DNA from 3 places in the Barrientosiimonas endolithica genome. Region 1 is predicted to be linked to each of the others. Evidence: riboswitches for the same ligand, from Rfam matches in the RefSeq annotation. Region 1 holds a riboswitch; each other region holds the start of a gene.
What was found. A riboswitch is a leader RNA that binds a small molecule or an ion and turns the genes downstream of it on or off. The one in region 1 is predicted to bind S-adenosylmethionine.
Positions count from the first base shown of each region.

Region 2: linked by a shared signal. The riboswitch ahead of QUE40_RS13940 (transporter substrate-binding domain-containing protein) and the one ahead of metB (cystathionine gamma-synthase) in region 1 are both predicted to bind S-adenosylmethionine.
Region 3: linked by a shared signal. The riboswitch ahead of QUE40_RS02610 (MetQ/NlpA family ABC transporter substrate-binding protein) and the one ahead of metB (cystathionine gamma-synthase) in region 1 are both predicted to bind S-adenosylmethionine.

Region 1 is NZ_AP027735.1:374,513-381,353, forward strand. It holds gene QUE40_RS18760 (SDR family oxidoreductase) at 1-138, shown strand, start outside; gene QUE40_RS18765 (SDR family NAD(P)-dependent oxidoreductase) at 120-566, shown strand; gene QUE40_RS01940 (1,4-dihydroxy-2-naphthoyl-CoA synthase) at 658-1,596, opposite strand; SAM riboswitch class I at 1,688-1,806, shown strand; gene metB (cystathionine gamma-synthase) at 1,886-3,064, shown strand; gene QUE40_RS01950 (NUDIX hydrolase) at 3,096-3,590, shown strand; partial or broken gene QUE40_RS01955 (o-succinylbenzoate synthase) at 3,587-4,587, shown strand; gene QUE40_RS01960 (heavy metal translocating P-type ATPase) at 4,697-6,727, opposite strand; gene QUE40_RS01965 (ArsR/SmtB family transcription factor) at 6,804-6,841, shown strand, end outside.
Region 2 is NZ_AP027735.1:2,745,283-2,752,123, forward strand. It holds gene QUE40_RS13925 (ABC transporter substrate-binding protein) at 1-683, opposite strand, end outside; partial or broken gene QUE40_RS13930 (amino acid ABC transporter ATP-binding protein) at 701-1,508, opposite strand; gene ssuE (NADPH-dependent FMN reductase) at 1,505-3,616, opposite strand; gene QUE40_RS13940 (transporter substrate-binding domain-containing protein) at 3,646-4,605, opposite strand; SAM riboswitch class IV at 4,808-4,922, opposite strand; partial or broken gene mfd (transcription-repair coupling factor) at 5,156-6,841, opposite strand, start outside.
Region 3 is NZ_AP027735.1:519,957-526,797, reverse strand. It holds gene nuoK (NADH-quinone oxidoreductase subunit NuoK) at 1-83, opposite strand, end outside; gene QUE40_RS02640 (NADH-quinone oxidoreductase subunit J family protein) at 80-610, opposite strand; gene QUE40_RS02635 (NuoI/complex I 23 kDa subunit family protein) at 607-1,245, opposite strand; gene QUE40_RS02630 (complex I subunit 1/NuoH family protein) at 1,337-2,293, opposite strand; gene QUE40_RS02625 (NADH-quinone oxidoreductase subunit C) at 2,299-2,823, opposite strand; gene QUE40_RS02620 (NADH-quinone oxidoreductase subunit B) at 2,820-3,356, opposite strand; gene QUE40_RS02615 (NADH-quinone oxidoreductase subunit A) at 3,413-3,787, opposite strand; SAM riboswitch class IV at 3,881-3,992, shown strand; gene QUE40_RS02610 (MetQ/NlpA family ABC transporter substrate-binding protein) at 4,011-5,009, shown strand; gene QUE40_RS02605 (methionine ABC transporter ATP-binding protein) at 5,006-6,073, shown strand; gene QUE40_RS02600 (methionine ABC transporter permease) at 6,073-6,738, shown strand; gene QUE40_RS02595 (SDR family oxidoreductase) at 6,808-6,841, opposite strand, start outside.

The DNA of each region.
Region 1 (6,841 bases):
GACGACGTGGCGGCGCTCGCGCGCGAGGTCGGCGACCGGCTCGACGTGCTCGTCGCCAACGCCGGGGAGCGCTCGGCACCGAGCCGGTGGTCGAGGCCGACCTCGACGAGTGGCGAACGATGTACGACACCAACGTGATCGGCGTCGCGCGCTGCGTGCAGGACCTCATGCCGGCGCTGGTCGCCGCCGAGGGCGAGGTCATCGTGATCGGGTCGGTCGCCGCGCACGTGTCGTACGAGGGTGGTGGCGGCTATGTCGCGGCCAAGCACGCGGTGCGCGCGATGGTCGGCTCGCTGCGGCTGGAGATGTTCGACCAGCCGGTGCGCGTGTGCGAGATCGACCCGGGGATGGTGGCCTCCGACGAGTTCGCGCTCGTGCGCTTCCACGGCGACGCCGAGAAGGCCGCCGCGGTCTACGCCGGTGTGGTCGACCCGCTGACCCAGGAGGACATCGCCGAGTGCGTGGCGTTCGTCGCCACCCGCCCCAAGCACGTCAACATCGACTCGATGGTGGTGCGCCCGCGCGCGCAGGCGGCGCAGCACAAGATCCACCGGGTGTCGCCCTGAGAAGGCAGTTCACGCCGGTCCGCGCGATCGGGGCACCGTCTGCGGGGCCTGGCGCGAGGCCCGGCCGCGAACTGCCTTCGCGCAGCGACGCTCAGAAGTACCAGGGGAACGGGGACCAGTCGGGGTCGCGCTTCTGCAGGAACTGGTCGCGCCCCTCGACCGCCTCGTCGGTCATGTACGCCAGCCGCGTCGCCTCGCCCGCGAACACCTGCTGACCCATCAGGCCGTCGTCGGTGAGGTTGAACGCGAACTTCAGCATCCGCTGCGCCTGCGGGCTCTTGCCCATGATCTCGCGGGCGACCTGCAGCGCCTCGGCCTCGAGCTCGGCGTGGTCGGCGACGATGTTGACCGCGCCCATCCGGTGCATGTCCTCGGCGGTGTACGTCCGCCCCAGGAAGAAGATCTCGCGGGCGAACTTCTGGCCCACCATCTTGGCGAGGTAGGCCGAGCCGTAGCCCGCGTCGAACGAGCCCACGTCGGCGTCGGTCTGCTTGAACCGGGCGTGCTCGCGGCTCGCGATCGTCAGGTCGCACACGACGTGCAGGCTGTGCCCGCCGCCGGCCGCCCACCCGGGCACGACCGCGACGACGACCTTGGGCATGGTGCGGATCAGCCGCTGCACCTCCAGGACGTGCAGCCGCCCGCCCTCGGCCTTGACCCGTCGCTCGTCGACGGACTCGGCGGTGTCGCCGTGGGCGTACTGATAACCGCTGCGCCCGCGGATGCGCTGGTCGCCGCCGGAGCAGAACGACCACTTGCCGGCCGCGCCGGTGCCCTCGGGGCCGGGCCCGTTGCCGGTGAGCAGCACGCAGCCGACGTCGGGGGTGCGCCGCGCGTGGTCGAGCACGCGATAGAGCTCGTCGACGGTGTGCGGCCGGAACGCGTTGAGCACCTCGGGCCGGTCGAACGCCACCCGCACGCACCCCACGTCGACGGCGCGGTGGTAGGTGATGTCGGTGAGGTCCTCGAACCCGGGCACGGGCGCCCAGTCGTCGGGCCGGAACGGGTTGGCGGTGGTCTGCTCGCTCACCTGCGTGATGTTAGGCGTACGTCCGTCGCGGCTCACCCAGCGGACGGTGCCGGACACGGCGGCCTCGGGTCGGTTAACGTGGCGCGCGCAACATCCATCAAGACCGGCTGAGGGACAGGCCCGTTGACGCCGGGGCAGCCTTCCGCGAGGCAACTCGCGGAAAAGGTGCCAAGTCCTGCGGCGGCCCCCGGGCCAGCCGGAAGATGGAGCGTCGCAGACGTCTGACCAGGCGCCGGTGACGCGCAGCCTCCGGTCCGCATGGCTGGCCACCTGTGACCAGGAGGACACCATGACTGACATCTCCCGCCTCACCCGCGGACTCACCACCGGCATCAACGCCGACCCCACCCACGGCGCCGTCGTGCCGCCGCTGCACCTCACGAGCACCTTCAGCTTCAGCGGGTTCGGCGAGTGCGGGCAGTACGACTACACCCGCTCGGGCAACCCCACCCGCGACCTCCTCGGCGAGGCGCTGGCGACGCTCGAGGGCGGCTTCGGCGGCACCATCACCTCGACCGGGATGTCCGCGATCGCGCTGTGCACGACCGCGCTGCTCGCGCCCGGCGACACGATCGTCGTGCCGCACGACTGTTACGGCGGCAGCTGGCGACTGTTCGACTCGCTGTCGACGAAGGGCCAGTTCCGTTGTCGCACGGTCGATCTCACCGATCCTGACGCGCTCGCCGAGGCGCTGCGCGAGCGCCCGAAGGTGGTGTGGGTCGAGACGCCGTCCAACCCGCTGCTGCGCCTCACCGACGTGCGCGCGGTGGCCGACGCCGCCCACGCGGCCGGCGCGCTCGTGGTCGCCGACAACACGTTCCTGTCGCCGCTGCTGCAGCGGCCGATCGAGCTGGGCGCCGACGTGGTCGTGCACTCGACGACGAAGTACATCAACGGGCACAGCGACGTCGTCGGGGGCGCGGTCGTGGCGGCCACGCCCGAGCTGCACGAGGAGCTGGCCTACTGGGGCAACGTGCTCGGCGTGACCGGCAGCCCGTTCGACTCCTACCTCGCGCTGCGCGGGCTGCGCACCCTGCACGTGCGGCTGCGCGCCCACCAGGACAACGCCCGCGCCCTCGTCGACGCCGCGCTCGACCACCCGGCCGTCGCGCGGGTGCACTACCCCGGGCTCGCCGACCACCCGGGCCACGACATCGCCGCGCGGCAGCAGGACGGCTTCGGCGCGATGCTGTCGGTCGAGCTGCGCGGCGGGGAGGAGGCGGTGCGCGCGTTCGTCGACGGGCTGCACTGCTTCACCCTGGCCGAGTCGCTCGGCGGCACCGAGAGCCTGGTCGCCCACCCCGCCACGATGACCCACGCGTCGATGAGTCCCGAGGCGCGCGCGGTCGCTGGCATCGGCGACGGGCTGCTGCGCTTCTCGGTGGGCATCGAGGCCCCGGAGGACCTGGTCGCCGACCTGCGCGCCGCGCTCGACCGTGCGGAGGCGCGCACCCCCGTGGCCGTCTGAGGTGGTCGGCCCGGGTTCCTAGACTCGGGTCATGCCGATCCCGGAGTACGTCGCCGACCTGCGCGAGCACGTCGGCACCCGACTGCTGTGGTTGCCGGGGACGTCGGCGTACGTCCTGCGCCAGGTCGAGGGGCGCCAGCAGGTGCTGCTGGTGCGCCGCTCGGACAACGGCCTGTGGACGCCGGTCACCGGGATCTGCGACCCGGGCGAGGAGCCCGACGTCACCGCCGAGCGCGAGGTGCTCGAGGAGACGTGCGTGCAGGTCGAGGTCGAGCGGCTGCTCGCCGTGTCGTCGCTGATCCCGATGGAGTACCCCAACGGCGACCGCTGCCAGTACCTCGACCACGCGTTCCGCTGCCGCTGGGTCGCGGGGGAGCCGCGGGTCGGTGACGAGGAGTCCAGCGACGTGCGCTGGTTCGACGTCACCGACCTGCCCCCGCTGCTCCCGCGTTTCGAGCGCCAGCTCGCGATGGCCCTGGCGGACGACGGTCCGGTGCTGTTCGGCAAGGCGCAGCGGGTCCGATGAGCGTCTTCGACGTCGAGCAGCTGGTCCTCGACATGCGGGTGGTGCAGCTGCCGCTGCGCACCCGCTTCCGAGGTGTCACCGAGCGCGAGATCGCCCTGTTCCCAGGGCCGTTCGGCTGGGGCGAGTTCGGCCCGTTCCTGGAGTACGCCCCTGCCGAGTCGTCCCGCTGGCTCGCCTCGGCCATCGAGGCGGCCCACGTCGGCTGGCCCGAGCCGGTGCGCGGGTCGGTGCAGGTCAACGCCACGGTGCCCGCGGTCGCGGCGGGGGAGGTGGCCGGGGTGCTCGCGCGCTACGACGGCACCCTGACGGCCAAGGTGAAGGTGGCCGAGCCCGGTCAGCGCCTGTCCGACGACCTCGACCGGGTGGCCGCGGTGCGCGAGGCGATGGGGCCCGACGCGCGCATCCGGGTCGACGCCAACGGCGGCTGGAGCGTGGAGCAGGCGACCGACGCGCTGGGGCGGCTCGCGGCCTACGGGCTGGAGTACGCCGAGCAGCCGTGCGCCACCGTCGAGGAGCTGCGCGACCTGCGAATCACCTTGGCCCGCAACGGCATCGACGTGCCCGTCGCCGCGGACGAGTCGATCCGCAAGGCCGAGGACCCGCTGCGCGTGGCCCGGCTCGAGGCCGCCGACGTGATCGTCGTCAAGGTCGCACCGCTCGGCGGCGTGCGGCGCGCGCTCGACGTGGTGGCCGAGACCGGGCTCCCGGCGGTCGTCTCGAGCGCGCTGGACAGCTCGGTCGGCATCCGCGCGGGCCTCGCTCTCGCCGCCGCCCTGCCCCGCCTCGACCACGCCTGCGGCCTCGCGACGCTGGGCCTGTTCGACGGCGACGTGGTCACCGAAAGCCTTGTGCCGCAAGGGGTTCGATCCCCCTGCGCTCGGTCGAGCCCGACCCGGAGCTGCTCGACCGCTGGTCCGCACCCGACCACAGGCGAGCGTGGTGGGCGGACCGGGTGCGGGCGGCGTACGCCCTGCTCCCGCATTTCGTGCACAGGTGAACGAAATGCGGAGCGGGCCCCGGGATTCCGCAGCGGCCCGCTGCATTTCGTGCGCTGGTGAACGAAATGCAGCGGACCTCGGACCCCGGACCCGGTCCGCCCGGGTCCGTCACTTCGCCGGCGCGGCCTCGTGCTCGATGCCCTCGTGCTCGCGCCCCACGCGGAAGCGCAGCAGGGTGAGGGCGCTCAGCACGACGATGATCGTCGAGCCCTCGTGCACGAACACCGCCGGCCCGATGCCCAGCCCCATCAGCGTCACCGGCACCAGGACCGCGACGATCGCGAGGCTGAAGATCAGGTTGCGCCGGATGACCTGGCTGGTCCGCCGGGCCAGCGCGACCGCGAACGGCACGCGCCCGAGGTCGTCGGACATCAGCGCCACGTCGGCGGTCTCGAGGGCGACGGCCGAGCCCGCCGCGCCCATCGCCACCCCGACCGTCGCGCTCGCCATGGCCGGCGCGTCGTTGACGCCGTCGCCGAGCATCGCGGTGCGCGTGCCCGACTGGGTCAGCGCGCCGACGGTGGCGACCTTGTCCTCGGGCATCAGCCCGCCGCGCACCTCGTCCATGCCGACGCTGCGGCCGACCACGTCGGCGACCCGCTGGTGGTCGCCGGAGATCATCACCATGCGCTCGACACCTGCGTCGCGCAGCGACTGCACCACCGGCGCGGACTCGCCGCGCTGGGTGTCCATCAGACCGAGCACGCCGAGCACCCGGTCGTCGGTCGCGACGACCATGATCGTGCGGCCGCCCTCCTGCAACCGCTGTACGTCCTCGCGCACCCGGGCGGGCAGCTCGTCCCCGACCAGGGCCGGGCTGCCGATCGCGACGCTGCGGCCGTCGAGCACCGCCCGCACGCCCTTGCCGGTCACCGACTGCACGTCCGTCGCCTCCGGGGTGGGGCCCTCCGGGCGCAGGTCGCGGACCACCGCGGCGGCGAGCGGGTGGTCGCTCAGCCGCTCGACGGCGTACGCCGTGGTGCGCAGCTCCTCCTCGGAGACGCCGGGGGCGGCGACGATGTCGGTCACCCGCGGGCGGCCCCAGGTGAGGGTGCCGGTCTTGTCGAAGCAGATGGCTTGCACGCGACCGAGGTTCTCCAGGGGGCCGCCGCCCTTGACGAGCACGCCGGCGCGGGCCGCGCGGGCGACGCCGGCCAGCACCGCGCTCGGGGTCGCGATGGCGAGGGCGCACGGGCTGGCCGCGACGAGCACGACCATCGCGCGGTAGAAGCTGTCGGCCGTCGGCTCGGTCAGCACGAAGGTGCCGAAGAGGAAGACGCCGATGACGAACAGCACCACGCCGGGGACGTAGAAGATCTGGAAGCGGTCGAGGAACTGCTGCGTCGGCGACTTGTGCGAGTCGGCCTCGCGCACCAGCTGCACGACGCGCGCCAGCGTGGAGTCCTCGGCGCGGCGGGTGACGACGACCTCGATCGCGCCGGGGCCGTTGATCGTGCCGGCGTAGACGGTGCTCGCGGCCTCGACCGTGGCGGGCATGCGCTGCGCCAGCTCGGGGTCATCGACCGGCCACTTGTCCACCGGCACGCTCTCGCCGGTGACCGACGCCTGGTCGACGGAGGTGGTGCCCGTGAGCACGAACCCGTCGGCGGCGATCCGCTCGTTGGGCCGGATGACGGCGACGTCGCCGAGCGCCAGCTCCTCGACCGGGACCTCGGTGACGGTCTCGCCGCGGCGCACCCGGGCGACGCGCGGGGTCAGCTCGGCGAGCGCCTCGATGGACGACTTCGCCTTGGCCATCGCGACCTCCTCGAGCGCGTGGCCGAGGCTGAAGAGGAACAGCAGCACGGCGCCCTCGGCGAAGCGGCCGATCGCGGCGGCGCCGACGGCCGCGACGAGCATCAGGAAGTCCACCTCGAAGCGGCCACGACGCACGGTCATGATCGCCTCGCGGAGGGTGAAGAAGCCACCGAAGAAGTAGGTGGCGAGGAAGGCGGCCAGGGCCGGCCCCGGCGCGTCGGCGACGTACTCCAGGAGCATGCCGACGACGTACGTCACGCCGGAGGCGATCGCGAACCACAGCTCGGCGCGCTCGCCGAGGAAGCCGTGGGAGTGGTCGTGGTCGTCGGTCTTTCCGGGTGGTGGCCCGGTCGTCTGCGAGGTGCTGTCGGTGGCGTTCATGAGGCAACAACACATCATGACATTGTGATTTGTCAATGTATCGGGTCGGGCGAGTGCCGGTCGTTATGCTCCGCGGGTGCCTGGAAAGCCTCGTGCGACCCGACCGCAGCCGCG
Region 2 (6,841 bases), 1.3 Mb from region 1:
TGGTAGTAGACGATCTTGATCGGCGCCCGGCCGGCCTTGCGGTTCTCGTCGTTCCAGCGCAGCAGGATGTCCTCCTGCAGCGTGCCGGAGCTGACGGCGACCCGCTTCCCCGACACGTCCTTGGCCGACCGCACCTGCAGCTTCGAGGTCTTCGGCACCTCGAAGGCGTGCAGCCCGAGGCGATAGGTGGCGAAGTCGTACTTGCGCTTGCGCTTCTCGCTCACGCCGATGTTGGCGATCGCCAGCTCGTAGCGGCCGGAGTCGACGCCCACGAACGTGTTCTCGAACGAGGTGGTGCCGATGCGCGGCTCGAGCCCGAGGGTGTCGGCGATCAAGAAGGCGATGTCGACGTCGACCCCGGCCGGGGTCTTGTTGTCGGTCGCGAGGAACGAGAGCGGCGGGGTGCCGCCCGCGGCCGCCGAGTTGCCGATCGCCAGCGCCCCGTCGCGGCGGATCGCCGCGGGGACCTGCCCGGCCAGCTTCGCGTCGTAGGTGCCCTTGACCCGGCCGGCCTGACCGGGCGTGGTGTCGTAGCGCACGACCTGCGCGGTCGCGGCCCCGCCGCCGGGCTGGGTGACGGTGGCCTCGGCCTGCTTCTCCTGCGGGTCGGCGCAGCCGGCGAGGCCGACGGCGACAACGGCGGTCGCGGCGAGGATGGCTCGAGTTTGCTTGCGGTTGCTCATGATCGGTGTCCTTGGGGTCAGCGGAAGCGGCGCAGGAAGGCGCGCGTACGTTCGTGGCTGGGGGCGTCGATGACGCTCGCGGGCGGTCCGACCTCGACCACCCGGCCGCGGTCGAGGAAGACGACGGTGTCGGCGACGTCGCGGGCGAACCCGATCTCGTGGGTGACCACGACCATCGCGACACCCTCGTCGGCGAGGCCGCGGATGACCTCGAGCACCTCGCCGACCAGCTCGGGGTCGAGCGCCGAGGTGGGCTCGTCCAGGAGCAGCACCGCCGGCCGCAGCGCGAGGGCGCGGGCGATGGCGACCCGCTGTTGCTGGCCGCCGCTGAGCTGACGCGGGTAGGCCCTCCTTCTCGGCGAGGCCGACGCGCGCGAGCAGCGACCGGGCGAGCTCGGTCACCTCCGACCGGTCGCGGCGCTGGGCCGACACCGGGGCCTCGACGACGTTCTCCAGCACGGTCAGGTGCGGGAAGAGGTTGAAGTCCTGGAAGACGAACCCGATCTTCGAGCGTTGCCGTCGCACCTCGCGCTCGGGCAGCTCGTGCAGGTTGTCGCCGGAGCGGCGGTAGCCGATGAGCTCGCCGTCGACCCGGATCAGCCCGCCGTCGACCTTCTCCAGGTGATTGACCGTGCGCAGCAGGGTCGACTTGCCCGAGCCGGAGGGTCCGATGATGGCGGTGACGCTGCCGTGCGGGACGGTGAGCGACACGTCGTCCAGCACCAGGTGGGGCCCGAATCGCTTGGAGACGGAGTCGATCTCGACGAGCGGCTGGCGGTTCTGGGGCTCGGTGGTCTCGGTGGTAGTCGTGGTCTCGGCGGTCATCGGATCTGTCCCGTCCGTGCGGTCTGGGCGCCGGCGCGCCACTCGGCGGCCTGGGAGCGCAGGCGCTGCAGCGGCGTCGGTGCCTGCGCCTCGCGGGAGCTGCCGCGGGCGTAGCGGCGCTCGAGGTAGTACTGCGCGACGGACAGCACCGTGGTGAGGACGACGTACCAGATGGTCGCGACGATGAGCAGCGGCACGACCTGCGAGGTGCGCCCGTAGATCACCTGCACCTGGTAGAAGAGCTCGGGGATCGCGAGCACCGACACGATCGAGGTGCCCTTGAAGAGGCTGATCACCTCGTTGGTCGCGTTGGGCAGGATCGAGCGCATCGCCTGCGGGAGGACGATCCGGAAGAACTGGCGACGGCGCGAAAGTCCCAGTGCCGCAGCGGCTTCCAGCTGCCCCTGGTCGACCGAGCCGATGCCTGCGCGGACGATCTCGGCGGAGTAGGCGGCCTGGTGCAGGGTCAGGCCGAGCACGGCCGCGCCCATCGCCCCGATGGCGGTGCTGGAGTCGATGGTGACCAGCTCGGGGCCGAACGGGACGCCGAAGCCCAGGCGCGGGTAGAGGTAGGCGATGTTGAACCAGAACAGCAGCTGGACGATGAGGGGGACCGACCGGAAGACCCAGACATAGGTCCAGGCGGCGCCGCGCAGCACCGGGCTGCCCGACAGTCGCATCGCGGCGAGCACGACGCCGAGGGCGAACCCGAGGACGGTGCCGAGCACGGTCAGCCAGATGGTGATGCCGAGCGCGTTGATGACCGTCCGGGAGAACAGGTAGGACCCGACCGTGCCCCACTCCCACGCGGGGTTGGTCACGAGGCCGTTCACCAGCTGCGCGAGCAGCACGGCCACCACGGCGGTGGCCACCCAGCGCCACGGGTTGCGGCGCGGGACGACGGTCAGGGACGAGCTGCTCGCCGGCGCCTCGGCGCGCGGCGGCGGGGCGGCCGCGGCGTCGCGCGCGGGGCCGGCGCGCAAGGTGGACGAGGTTGACATGGGTTCTCCTTCAACGGGATTCGGCTGAGAGCGGCCGGGGACCGACTCAGCTGGCGAGGGTCTGCACCGAGGTGACGAGGGGCTTCTCGAAGGCGAGGTGGCCGAGCTCCTCGGGGTCGGCGTGCAGGTCGAACTGGGGGCGTAGCCGGCGGCGAGGTAGAGCCCCCGCGCCTCGGGCTGGCGGGGCCCGGTGGTGAGGAAGATGCGGTGGTACCCGAGGCGCCGAGCCTGCTCCTCCAGCTCCTGCAGGACACGACGACCGAGGCCCTGCCGGCGGGCGTGGTGGGCGGTCCACATCCGCTTGACCTCGGCGACGCCCGGTTCGCGGCGGCGGATCGCACCGCCCGCGACCACCACGCCGGCGCGCTCCAGCACGACGAACGCACCGTGCGGGGCGTCGAAGTCGGTCACCGGCACCTCGACCAGGCGCTCGTTGACGCTGTCGCGGGCGTAGCGGGTGCCGTACTCCACCTGCAGCTCCTCCAGCAGCGGGCGCAGCACGGGGTCGTCGACGGGCACGACGCGCGCGGTCACCTCGGCCGGCCGGTCGGTCGCGGGGGCAGCAGCCTCCGCCGGCCGCCCCTCGAGGCGGGCGACGAACGCCGAGGCGACGGCGCCCAGGGCGGCGAGCACCTCCGGGGCGAGCACGGCTCCGCCGCCCTCGTGCAGGCGTACCTGCTCGGCGAGGACGAACCGCCCGCCCCCGACGTACGCCGGCTGCAGCGACCGCAGGACCGGCGCCAGCGCGTAGTCACCGACCAGGGCGTGCGCCAGGCTGCCCCCGGTCACCAGCGGCAGGACCGCCTTGCCGGACAGCGCGTCCCGCGGCAGCAGGTCGAGGAACGCCTTGAGCAGACCGGAGAACGACGCGCGGTAGACGGGCGTGCCGACGATGACGGCGTCGGCCCGCTCGATCGCCGCGACCGCGTCGGCCACCGCCGGCGCCGTGGGGTCGGCGCGCAGCAGCGGCTCGGCCGGGAGGTCACGCAGGGTGATGGCCTGCACCTGGTGGCCACGCACCGCGGCGCGCCGGGCGACGTGGTCGACGACGGCGTCGGTGCGCGACGGTGCGGTCGGGCTGCCGGTGATCGTGACGATGAGTGCCATGTGCGGATTCCCTTTGTTCCGAAGGCGATTCAGGACTTGGGCAGACCGGGCGGGTTGACCAGGGAGCGCGGCACGGCGTCGGCCTGCACGCCCCAGCGGTCGAGCACGGCGCGATAGCTGCCGTCGGCGATCGCTGCGTCGACCGCGGCGGCGAAGGCGGGCGCGAGACCCGACCCCTTCTTGCTCAGCACGCCGATGAGGCCCTGCCGCGACCCGCCGCCGGAGAAGCGGCCGATCTCGACCGTCTGCTTCGCGGTGTCGATGTGGTAGCGCACGTTGGGGCTCGGCCCGACGTAGGCGTCGATCTGGCCCGACTGCAGCGCGAGGTAGCGATCAGCCGGGTTCTGGTAGTAGCGGATCGTCGCCCGGGGCCGCCCCGCCTTGACGTTGGCGGCGTTCCAGTCGACCAGGATCTTCTCCTGGTTCGTGCCGGACCCGACGGCGAGCGTGCGCCCCGCGATGTCGGCCCCCGACCGCACCCGCCAGGTGGCGCCCTTCTTGGCCTCGACCGAGATGTCGTCCTTGCGATAGGTGGCGAAGTCGTACTTGGCCTTGCGCTCCTCGGTCACGGTGACGTTGGACAGCACCGCGTCGAAGGTGCCGGCGTCGACCTTGAGGAAGAGGTTCTCCCAGGAGGTGACCGGCTGCTCGACGCGCAGGCCGAGGATCTCGGCGAGCAGCCGCGCGAGGTCGACCTCGACCCCGGTCGGTGTCGTGTTGTCCTCGGCGAGGAAGGCCAGCGGCGGGGTGCCGCCACCGCCGGCGGCGTTGCCGATGACGATGCTGCCGCGCTCGCGCACGGCGGCCGGGAGCCGGGCGGCCGCCGCCGCGTTCTTCGCACCGGTCACGCGCGGCGCGCCGCTGCTGGAGCCCGCCGCGCGGGTCGCGGCGTTGCCGGGGTCGGCGCACCCGGCGAGGGCGCCCCCGGCGAGCAGGGTCAGGCCGCCGGCGAGCAGGGTGCGGCGGTCGAGAGAAGGGTTGGACGTCACGGAGGGTTCCTTCGGACGGACCGGCGGGCGGGCGTACGCTCGCGGCAGCCGGTGCGGGATCGCCGACCTGTCGGCGGATCCCCTTGCAGGACAGGGACTTGCGAGGTCTACCTGTCAGCGACAGAGGTCGCTTGCCACCTGCAGCAGATCGATGTGGCGACGGCGCACGAGGGCCTGGTTGCCGTTCATCCGTGAGTCTCCTGGATCGCGCTTGCCCGGCCGCTGCTGCGACCGAGCCAGGTCGTCACCCGGAGCACCCCACCGCGTCGGAGGGTTGCTGGCCAGCGAGCCGGGGCTTCGCGCTGACGCTCAAGACCTAACGAGAGATTATGGAATCCATTGCGTTGCGACAAGGAGGCCCCGCGGTCGTCTCGCCTGTCGAGAGCCCCACCACCCGGACAGGACCCCACCCGGCCACGAGACCCACCCCCACCCGGGCATGAAACCGGGTTACGTGCGTTTGACCTCAATGCATGGGGGTCAAATGCACGTAACCCGGTTTCATGCGGAGTTGCGGGGGTCCGAGGGGCGGGGCGGGGCGGGGGCGGGGTCAGGCTGCGGCGGCGCTGTCGAGCAGCACCTGCTCGATCAGCTGGCGGGCCCACTGCAGCACCTCGGTGTCGCGCAGCGGGCGGCCGCCGACGGCGGCGGTGCGCGGGGCGGGCACCAGGATCTGGTGCATCGCCTCGCGGATGACCGTCCCCTTGTAGAGCCGCTGCAGCCGCAGCGCCTGGCTCTCGCGCAGGTCGACCGGGGAGAACCGCACGTTCTTGCCCTGCACCGCGATGTCGCTGATGCCGGCGCGGCGGGCCACCGTGCGCAGCCGCGCCACCTCGATGAGGTGCTGGGCCGGCTCCGGGGGCGTGCCGTAGCGGTCCTCCAGCTCCTCCACGATCGCGGCGAGCGCCGCCTCGTCCTCGACGGTCGCGAGCTTCTTGTACGCCTCCAGCCGCAGCCGCTCCCCGGCACGTAGTCGTGCGGCAGGTGGGCGTCGACCGGCAGCTCGATCTTCACCTCCGACGGCGGCTTCTCGGCCGTGCCGTCGGAGCGGAAGTCGGCGACCGCCTCGCCGACCATGCGGACGTACAGGTCGAAGCCGACGCCGGCGATGTGGCCGGACTGCTCACCGCCGAGCAGGTTGCCCGCGCCGCGGATCTCCAGGTCCTTCATCGCGACCTGCATGCCCGCGCCGAGGTCGGTGTGGCTGGCGATCGTCTCGAGCCGGTCGTGCGCGGTCTCGGTGAGCGGCTTGTCGGGCGGGAACAGGAAATAGGCGTACGCCCGCTCGCGGCCGCGCCCGACGCGTCCCCGCAGCTGGTGCAGCTGGGAGAGGCCGAGCACGTCGGAGCGCTCGACGATGAGGGTGTTGGCGTTGGAGATGTCCAGGCCGGTCTCGACGATCGTGGTGCAGACCAGCACGTCGGAGCGGCGCTCCCAGAAGTCGACGACGACCTCCTCGAGCCGCTGCTCGCTCATCTTCCCGTGCGCCGTGGTGATGCGGGCCTCGGGCACCAGCTCGCGCAGCCGGGCCGCGGCCTTCTCGATCGACTGCACCTTGTTGTGCACGAAGAAGACCTGTCCCTCGCGCATCAGCTCGCGCCGGATCGCCGCGGTGATCTGCTTCTCGTCGTATCCGCCGACGAAGGTCAGCACCGGGTGCCGCTCCTCGGGCGGCGTTGCGAGAGTAGACATCTCGCGGATGCCGGTGACCGCCATCTCGAGCGTGCGCGGGATCGGCGTGGCCGACATGGCGAGCACGTCGACGGCCGTGCGCAGCTGCTTGAGCTGCTCCTTGTGCTCGACGCCGAAGCGCTGCTCCTCGTCGACCACGACCAGGCCGAGGTCCTTGAACCTGATCTCGTTCGACAGCAGCCGGTGGGTGCCGATCACCAGGTCGACCGACCCGTCGGCCAGCCCCGCGATGACCTCGCGCGCCTCCTTGTCGGACTGGAAGCGCGACAGCGAGCGCACTGTCACCGGGAAGCCGGCGTAGCGCTCGGAGAAGGTCTGCTGGTGCTGCTTGACCAGCAGCGTCGTCGGCACGAGCACCGCGACCTGCTTGCCGTCCTGGATCGCCTTGAACGCCGCGCGCACCGCGATCTCGGTCTTGCCGTAACCCACGTCGCCGCAGATCAGCCGGTCCATCGGCACCGACTTCTCCATGTCGGCCTTGACCTCGTCGATGCTGGAGAGCTGGTCGGGCGTCTCGATGTAGGCGAAGGCGTCCTCCAGCTCG
Region 3 (6,841 bases), 150 kb from region 1:
GCGTTGCGGCGCGCGACGATGCCGTAGACCCCCGTGGCGACCAGGACGCCGACCAGCACGAGCGGCAGCTGCAGGTGGATCACCGCTCCTCCCCCGCGAGCTCCTCGGGGGTGGCGGCGACCTGCAGCCGCGACATCGCGAGCGCGGCCACGAGCCCGACGAGCAGCAGCAGCGACAACAGCTCGAACGGCCACACCCAGGTGCCGAAGAGCCGGGTCGCGAGCGCCTCGGTGCCGGGCGAGCGCACGTCGGCGCGGCCGGCGTACGCACTGATCAGGACCGCCGCGACCAGACCGCCGGTGCCCGCGGCGACGACCAGGCCGGCGAGGCGGGTCAGCGGGCTGGTGTCGTGGGCGGTGGTCGGGCCGGTGGGGGCGCGGGTGAGCATGAGCGCGAAGATCACCAGCACGACGATCGCCCCGACGTAGACGATCAGCTGCACCAGCGCCACGAGCTCGGCGCCGAGCACGAGGTAGCAGCCGCTCAGCGCGCCCAGGCTCACCACGAGCCACAGCGCGGCGTGCAGCAGCTGCTTGGTGGTGACGGCGCGCACGGCAGCGCCAGCGGTGACCAACCCGGCGAGCACGAAGAAGACGTCGTGCGTCGTCATGCGTCGCCGGCCCTGTGGTCGTCGGACGTCGGGTCGGTCTTGGCCTCGCCGGTCTTGGCGTCGCCGGCCTTCGGGTCCTCGGGCGAGGCGGACGTACGGATGACGCGGGGGCCGCGCGCCGGCTTGCGGGCGGCGAGGGCCTCGGTGGGCTCGGCCGCGCCGGGGTCGAGCGGCGGGGGCGGCGGCACGGTGGGCATCCACTCCTCCAGCTGCTCCTTCTCGTGCAGCAGGTCGCGGATGTCGTGCTCGGCGTACTCGAAGTGCGGGCTCCAGAACAGCGCGTCGAACGGGCAGACCTCGATGCAGATCCCGCAGTACATGCACAGGCTGAAGTCGATCGCGAACCGGTCCAGGACGTTCTGCTGGCGGTCGCGCCCGCCCTCGGGGCCGGCGGGGATCGTCTCCTTGTGCGAGTCGATGTAGATGCACCAGTCGGGGCACTCGCGCGCGCAGAGCATGCACGAGGTGCAGTTCTCGGCGAGCAGCGCGATGACGCCGCGGGTGCGCGGCGCCAGGTCGGGCTGGCGCTCGGGGTACTGGTGGGTGTGCGCAGGTCGGGCCATCGTCCGGGCGGTGGTGGCCATGCCCTTGACGAGGCCCGGGACGAGGCTGCGTCGGTTGCTGGGCCCAGGCATCACGTGATCCGTCCGAGGTGGCTCCTTCGGGAACGCTCGCACGCTACCGGCCAGGAGGGACGTGACCTAGCAGCCGCTCCGAGAACGGACATCACGCGGTGAGGACGACGCCGACGCCGGTGATCGCCAGCTGCACCAGGGCCAGCGGCACCAGGCCCAACCAGGCGAGTCGCTGCAGCTGGTCCTCGCGCAGCCGCGGCCACGACACGCGCATCCAGATGATGAGCAGCGCGACCGCGAACCCCTTGAGCAGCGTCCACAGCCAGCCGAGCGCGCCGTCGAACGGGCCCGTCCAGCCGCCGAGGTAGACCACGGCGACCAGCAGCGACATCACGACGATCCCGGCGTACTCGGCGAGCAGGAAGAACGCGAAGCGCAGCCCGGTGAACTCGGTGTAGGGGCCCATCACGACCTCGGAGTCGGCGATGGGCATGTCGAACGGCGGGCGCTGCAGCTCGGCGGTCGCCGCCACCAGCAGCACCAGGGCCGCCGGTGCCTGCCACAGCAGCCACCACGGCGTCCACGCGTGCGCGATTCCGGTGAGCGAGAGGGTGCCGCCGGCGAGGGCGAACGAGGCGCAGGCCAGGATCAGCGGCAGCTCGTAGCTGACGAGCTGGGCGGCCGAGCGCATCGCGCCGACGAGGGCGTACTTGTTGCCCGAGCCCCAGCCGGCCATCAGCGTGCCGAGGGCGCCGACGCCCGAGACGGCCAGCAGCACCAGCAGGCTCGCGGGCACGTCGGCGCCGACCAGGGTCGGCGAGAACGGCACGACGGCCATCGCGAGGAGGTACGCCACCAGCGCCACCGCGGGCGCGGCCCGGAAGACCCATCGGTCGGCGGCCGCCGGGACGATGTCCTCCTTCTGCGTGAACTTCACGCCGTCGGCGATCAGCTGGGCCCAGCCGTGGAACCCGCCGGCGTGCATCGGGCCGAGGCGGCCCTGCATGTGGGCCATCACCTTGTGCTCGGTCTGGCCGACGAGCAACGGCAGCACCAGGAAGGCCACGAGCACGAGCGCGGCGCGCACGCCGGCCTCGAGCCAGGTCATCTCCATCACCGCGGCCCCCACGAGGTGTCGGGCACGCCGGGCGGCAGGTTCTTGCGGCGGCCGCGGCGGGGCGCGGGCGAATCGCCCGACTCCCCAGGGTCTTTCGCGCCCGGCCACGGCTTGGAGACGCGCGCGGCGAGCACGAAGTCCTTGCGCAGCGGCCGCCCCTCGAAGCCCTCGGGGAGCAGCAGCGGGCGGATGCCGAGCCGGCTGCCGTCGTCGAAGTCGGTGAACTCCAGGCCGAACATCTCGTGCGTCTCGCGCTCGTGCCAGGCGGCGCCGCGCCACAGCGTCGTGAGGCTGCGCAGCGGCTCGGTCTCCGGCACGCGGGTGCGCACCAGGACCGACCGCAGCGCGCCGGGCGTGACGTCGTAGAGGTGGCTCACGACGTCGAGACCGCCCTCGTCACGGTCGGTCTCGTCGACGGCGGTGAGGAAGTCGAAGAACGCGAAGCCCTCGGCGCGCAGCTGCTCGTGGAGGGCGTACCACTCCTGCGGCGGGCAGTCCCGCCGCTCGGCGTCGAGGCTCATGACGGGTCGCCCTGCGGCGGCTCGGTCGGCTCGGCCGGCTGGTCCCGGCGCACGAGCGGGCGGGTGACCGCGCCGGCGAAGCGGCGCCGGTCGGCGTACGACCGGGTGGTCAGGCGCTCCTCGGCGATCTGCTGCTGCAGCACGAGGATGCCGTGCAGCAGCGCCTCGGGGCGGGGCGGGCAACCGGGCACGTAGACGTCGACCGGGATCAGCTGGTCGACGCCCTTGGTGACGCAGTAGGAGTCCCAGTAGGGGCCGCCGGAGTTGGAGCAGGCGCCGAAGGAGATGACGTACTTCGGCTCGGGCATCTGGTCGTAGAGCCGGCGCACGGCCGGCGCCATCTTGTCGGTGACCGTGCCCGAGACGACCATCAGGTCAGCCTGGCGCGGGCCGGGGGCGAACGGGATGACGCCGAGCCGGATGAAGTCGTGCCGCGCCATGCTGCCGGCGATGAACTCGATGGCGCAGCAGGCGAGTCCGAAGTTGAAGACCCACAGCGAGTAGCGCCGCCCCCAGTTGAGGATCAGCCGCATCGGCTTGGGCGCGGCGGCCTGGAGCGGGCCGACGCGCGGGGTGGGCAGGTCGACGGTCACGGGGTCCACCTCAGCAGGCCGCGGCGCGCGGCGTGCGCGAGCCCCACGACCAGCACGCCGATGAAGATGCCCATCTCGACCAGGCTCGCGACCCCGAGGTCGGCGTCACGCAGCACCGTCGCCCACGGGAAGAGGTAGACCGCGTCGACCGCGAAAACGACGTAGAGGAAAGCGAATCCGAGATAGCGCACCTGCGACTGGGACCAGCCCTGACCGACCGGGTCGACGCCGGACTCGTACGTCGTCAGCCGGGCGGGCGTCTGCGACACCGGCGCCAGGAGCCGACGCATCAGCATCGCCGCACCGAACAGCAGCACTCCGGCGAGCGCGACGGCGACGACGACGAGATAGCCGACGAGAGGACCCTTCACGGGACCAGAGCCTAACGATCCGCTGCCGGTCGGTGAGGGAGGTCACCCCCGCTCGTTTTGACCTCTCCTTATGCGATGCATAACGTGGACGGCGGTCGAGAGACCCAGCGACAAGCCCTGGCTGGCTGGGCGGCAACCCTCACGGATGTGGCGGGGTGCTCCAGGTGAGACCCGGTCCGACAGCCCTGTCGGACAAGCACATTCGCGCGCCAGTGATCCTGGCGTGCAGTTTCTCGAGGAGTGCGTCCGACATGTCTTCCCCTCTTCCGGCGCGGACGCGACGGGCCAGATCCCGCCGCTGCCGCCGTACCCCGGGTCGCGCGGGCGGGGTGTGCGCACGGCGATCACCGCCGGCGGCCTCGTCGTCGCGCTGGCGGCCGGGTTCGGCCTGGGCCGCGCGACCGCGGACGACGGCGGCAGCGCCTCGGCCGACGAGCCGCGCGAGGTCACCATCGGCACCACCGAGGCGAGTGCGGAGTGGTGGCCGCCGCTGCAGCGGCTGGCCCGCGAGAACGGCATCGAGATCAAGCTCGTGTCGTTCTCCGACTACACCCAGCCCAACCCCGCGCTGGCGCAGGGGCAGACCGACCTCAACCTGTTCCAGCACCTGCAGTTCCTCGCGAGCTACAACAGCAACGACAACCAGGACCTCACCCCGATCGGGTCGACCCAGGTCGTGCCGCTGCCGCTGTACTCCAAGAAGCACACGGCGCTGAACCAGATCCCGCAGGGCGGCAAGATCGCCATCCCCAACGACCCCACCAACCAGGCGCGGGCGCTGCTCGTGCTGCAGCAGGCGGGGCTGCTGAGGCTCAAGGGCGGCGGCAACGCGCTGTCGACCCCGGCCGACATCGACCGTGCCGCCTCGAAGGTCACGGTGCAGCCGGTCGACGCCGCGCAGACCGTCGCGTCGCTGCCGTCGGTCGACGGCGCGGTCGTCAACAACAACTTCGCGCTCGACGGCAACCTCGACCCCAAGTCGGCGCTGTTCCAGGACGACCCGAAGAGCAAGGCGGCCGAGCCCTACATCAACGTCGTCGTCGCCCGCGCCGAGGACAAGGACGACCCGACTTACCGCAAGATCGCCCAGCTCTACCACTCCCCCGAGGTCGTCGCCGCGGTGAAGCGGCAGTCCAAGGGCACGTCGGTCGTCGTCGACCGCCCCGCCGACCAGCTCGGCAGCATCCTGACCCGGCTCGAGAAGGACGTGGCGGGGTCATGAGCGAGTCGATCATCAGCCTCGACCGGGTCGGCAAGACCTTCTCGCGGGGCGGGTCGCAGGTGACGGCGCTGGACGAGGTGACCCTGGACGTACGCCGGGGTGAGGTGTTCGCCGTCATCGGCTTCTCCGGTGCCGGCAAGAGCACGCTCGTGCGGCTGATCAACGGGCTGGAGCTGCCGACCAGCGGCACGGTCACCGTGCAGGGCCAGCAGCTGAACTCGTTGCGCCCCAAGCAGATCCGCGCGCTGCGCAGCGACATCGGCATGGTGTTCCAGCAGTTCAACCTGCTGCGCTCGCGCACGGTGTACGGCAACGTCGCCTACCCGCTCGAGGTCGCCGGGTGGAAGCCGGAGCAGATCTATCGGCGGATCACCGAGCTGCTGCACTTCGTCGGGCTGACCGAGCGCGCGTGGGCCTACCCGGAGGAGCTGTCCGGCGGGCAGAAGCAGCGCGTGGGCATCGCCCGGGCGCTCGCCACCAACCCGCCGATCCTGCTGGCCGACGAGTCGACCAGCGCGCTCGACCCGGACACCACGCGCGAGGTGCTCGCGCTGCTGCGCCGCGTCAACGAGGAGCTCGGCATCACCATCGTCGTGATCACCCACGAGATGGAGGTCGTGCGCAGCCTGGCCGACCGGGTGGCGGTGCTGGAGTCGGGGCGCCTGGCCGAGCTCGGCCCGGTGCGCGACATCTTCGCGAACCCGACGGCCGGGGCCACCCGGCGCCTCGTCGGCGCCACGCTCGACGCGGTGCCCGACGCCGACGACCTCGCGCAGCTGCGCACGCGGCACCGGGGGCGCATCGTCACCGTCACCGTGGCCGCGGGCCGCAGCCTCGGCGCGGTGCTCGGCCGCGCCAGCGAGCAGGGCGTCGAGCTGGAGATCGTGCACGGCGGCGTGACCTCGATGAAGGAGGAGGCGCTCGCGACGTTCACCCTGAGCCTGCGCGGCGAGCCGGACGCGGTGGAGCGGATGGTCGCCGAGCTGCGCGGCATCGGTGCGGTCGACGAGGCCGGTGACCACGGACGTACGGCGGGCGAACCGCTGCAGGAGGTGTCGGCCTGATGGGGAGCACCGACTGGGCCCAGCTCGGGCCGTTGCTGCAGGAGTCCCTGCTGCAGACGCTGCTGATGGTCGGCGTGACTGTGCTCGTCGGCGGGGCGCTCGGGCTCGCGCTCGGCGTGCTGCTCGTGACCACCCGGCCCGGCGGCATCCTCGCCCACCGCGGGCTGCACACGGTGCTCAACGTGATCGTCAACATCGTGCGCCCGATCCCGTTCATCATCTTCATCACCGCCGTGGGGCCGCTGACCCTGCAGGTGATGGGCACGACCGTCGGCACGCGCGCCGTGCTGTTCCCGCTGGCGCTGGCCGCGACGTTCGGGATCTCGCGCATCGTCGAGCAGAACCTCGTGGCCGTCGACCCCGGCGTGATCGAGGCGGCGCAGGCGATGGGCGCCTCGCCCTGGCGGATCATCCGCACCGTGCTGGTGCCCGAGGCGCTCGGGCCGCTGGTGCTCGGTTACACCTTCGCGCTCGTGGCCGTGGTCGACATGACCGCGATCGCCGGGGCCATCGGTGGCGGCGGACTCGGGCAGTTCGCGATCACGTACGGCTATCAGCGGTTCAACTGGGTCGTCACCGGGGTGGCGGTCGTGGTGATCATCGTGCTGGTGCAGCTCGCGCAGTTCTCCGGCAACGCGTTGTCGCGAAAGGTCATGCGGCGCTAGCGATCTCGGCCGGCGGGTCGGTCAGCCGGCCGACCGGTCGGCCGGCTGATCGGTCAGCCGGCGGGTCGGTCAGCCGGCGGTCCAGCCGCCGTCGATGGCGTAC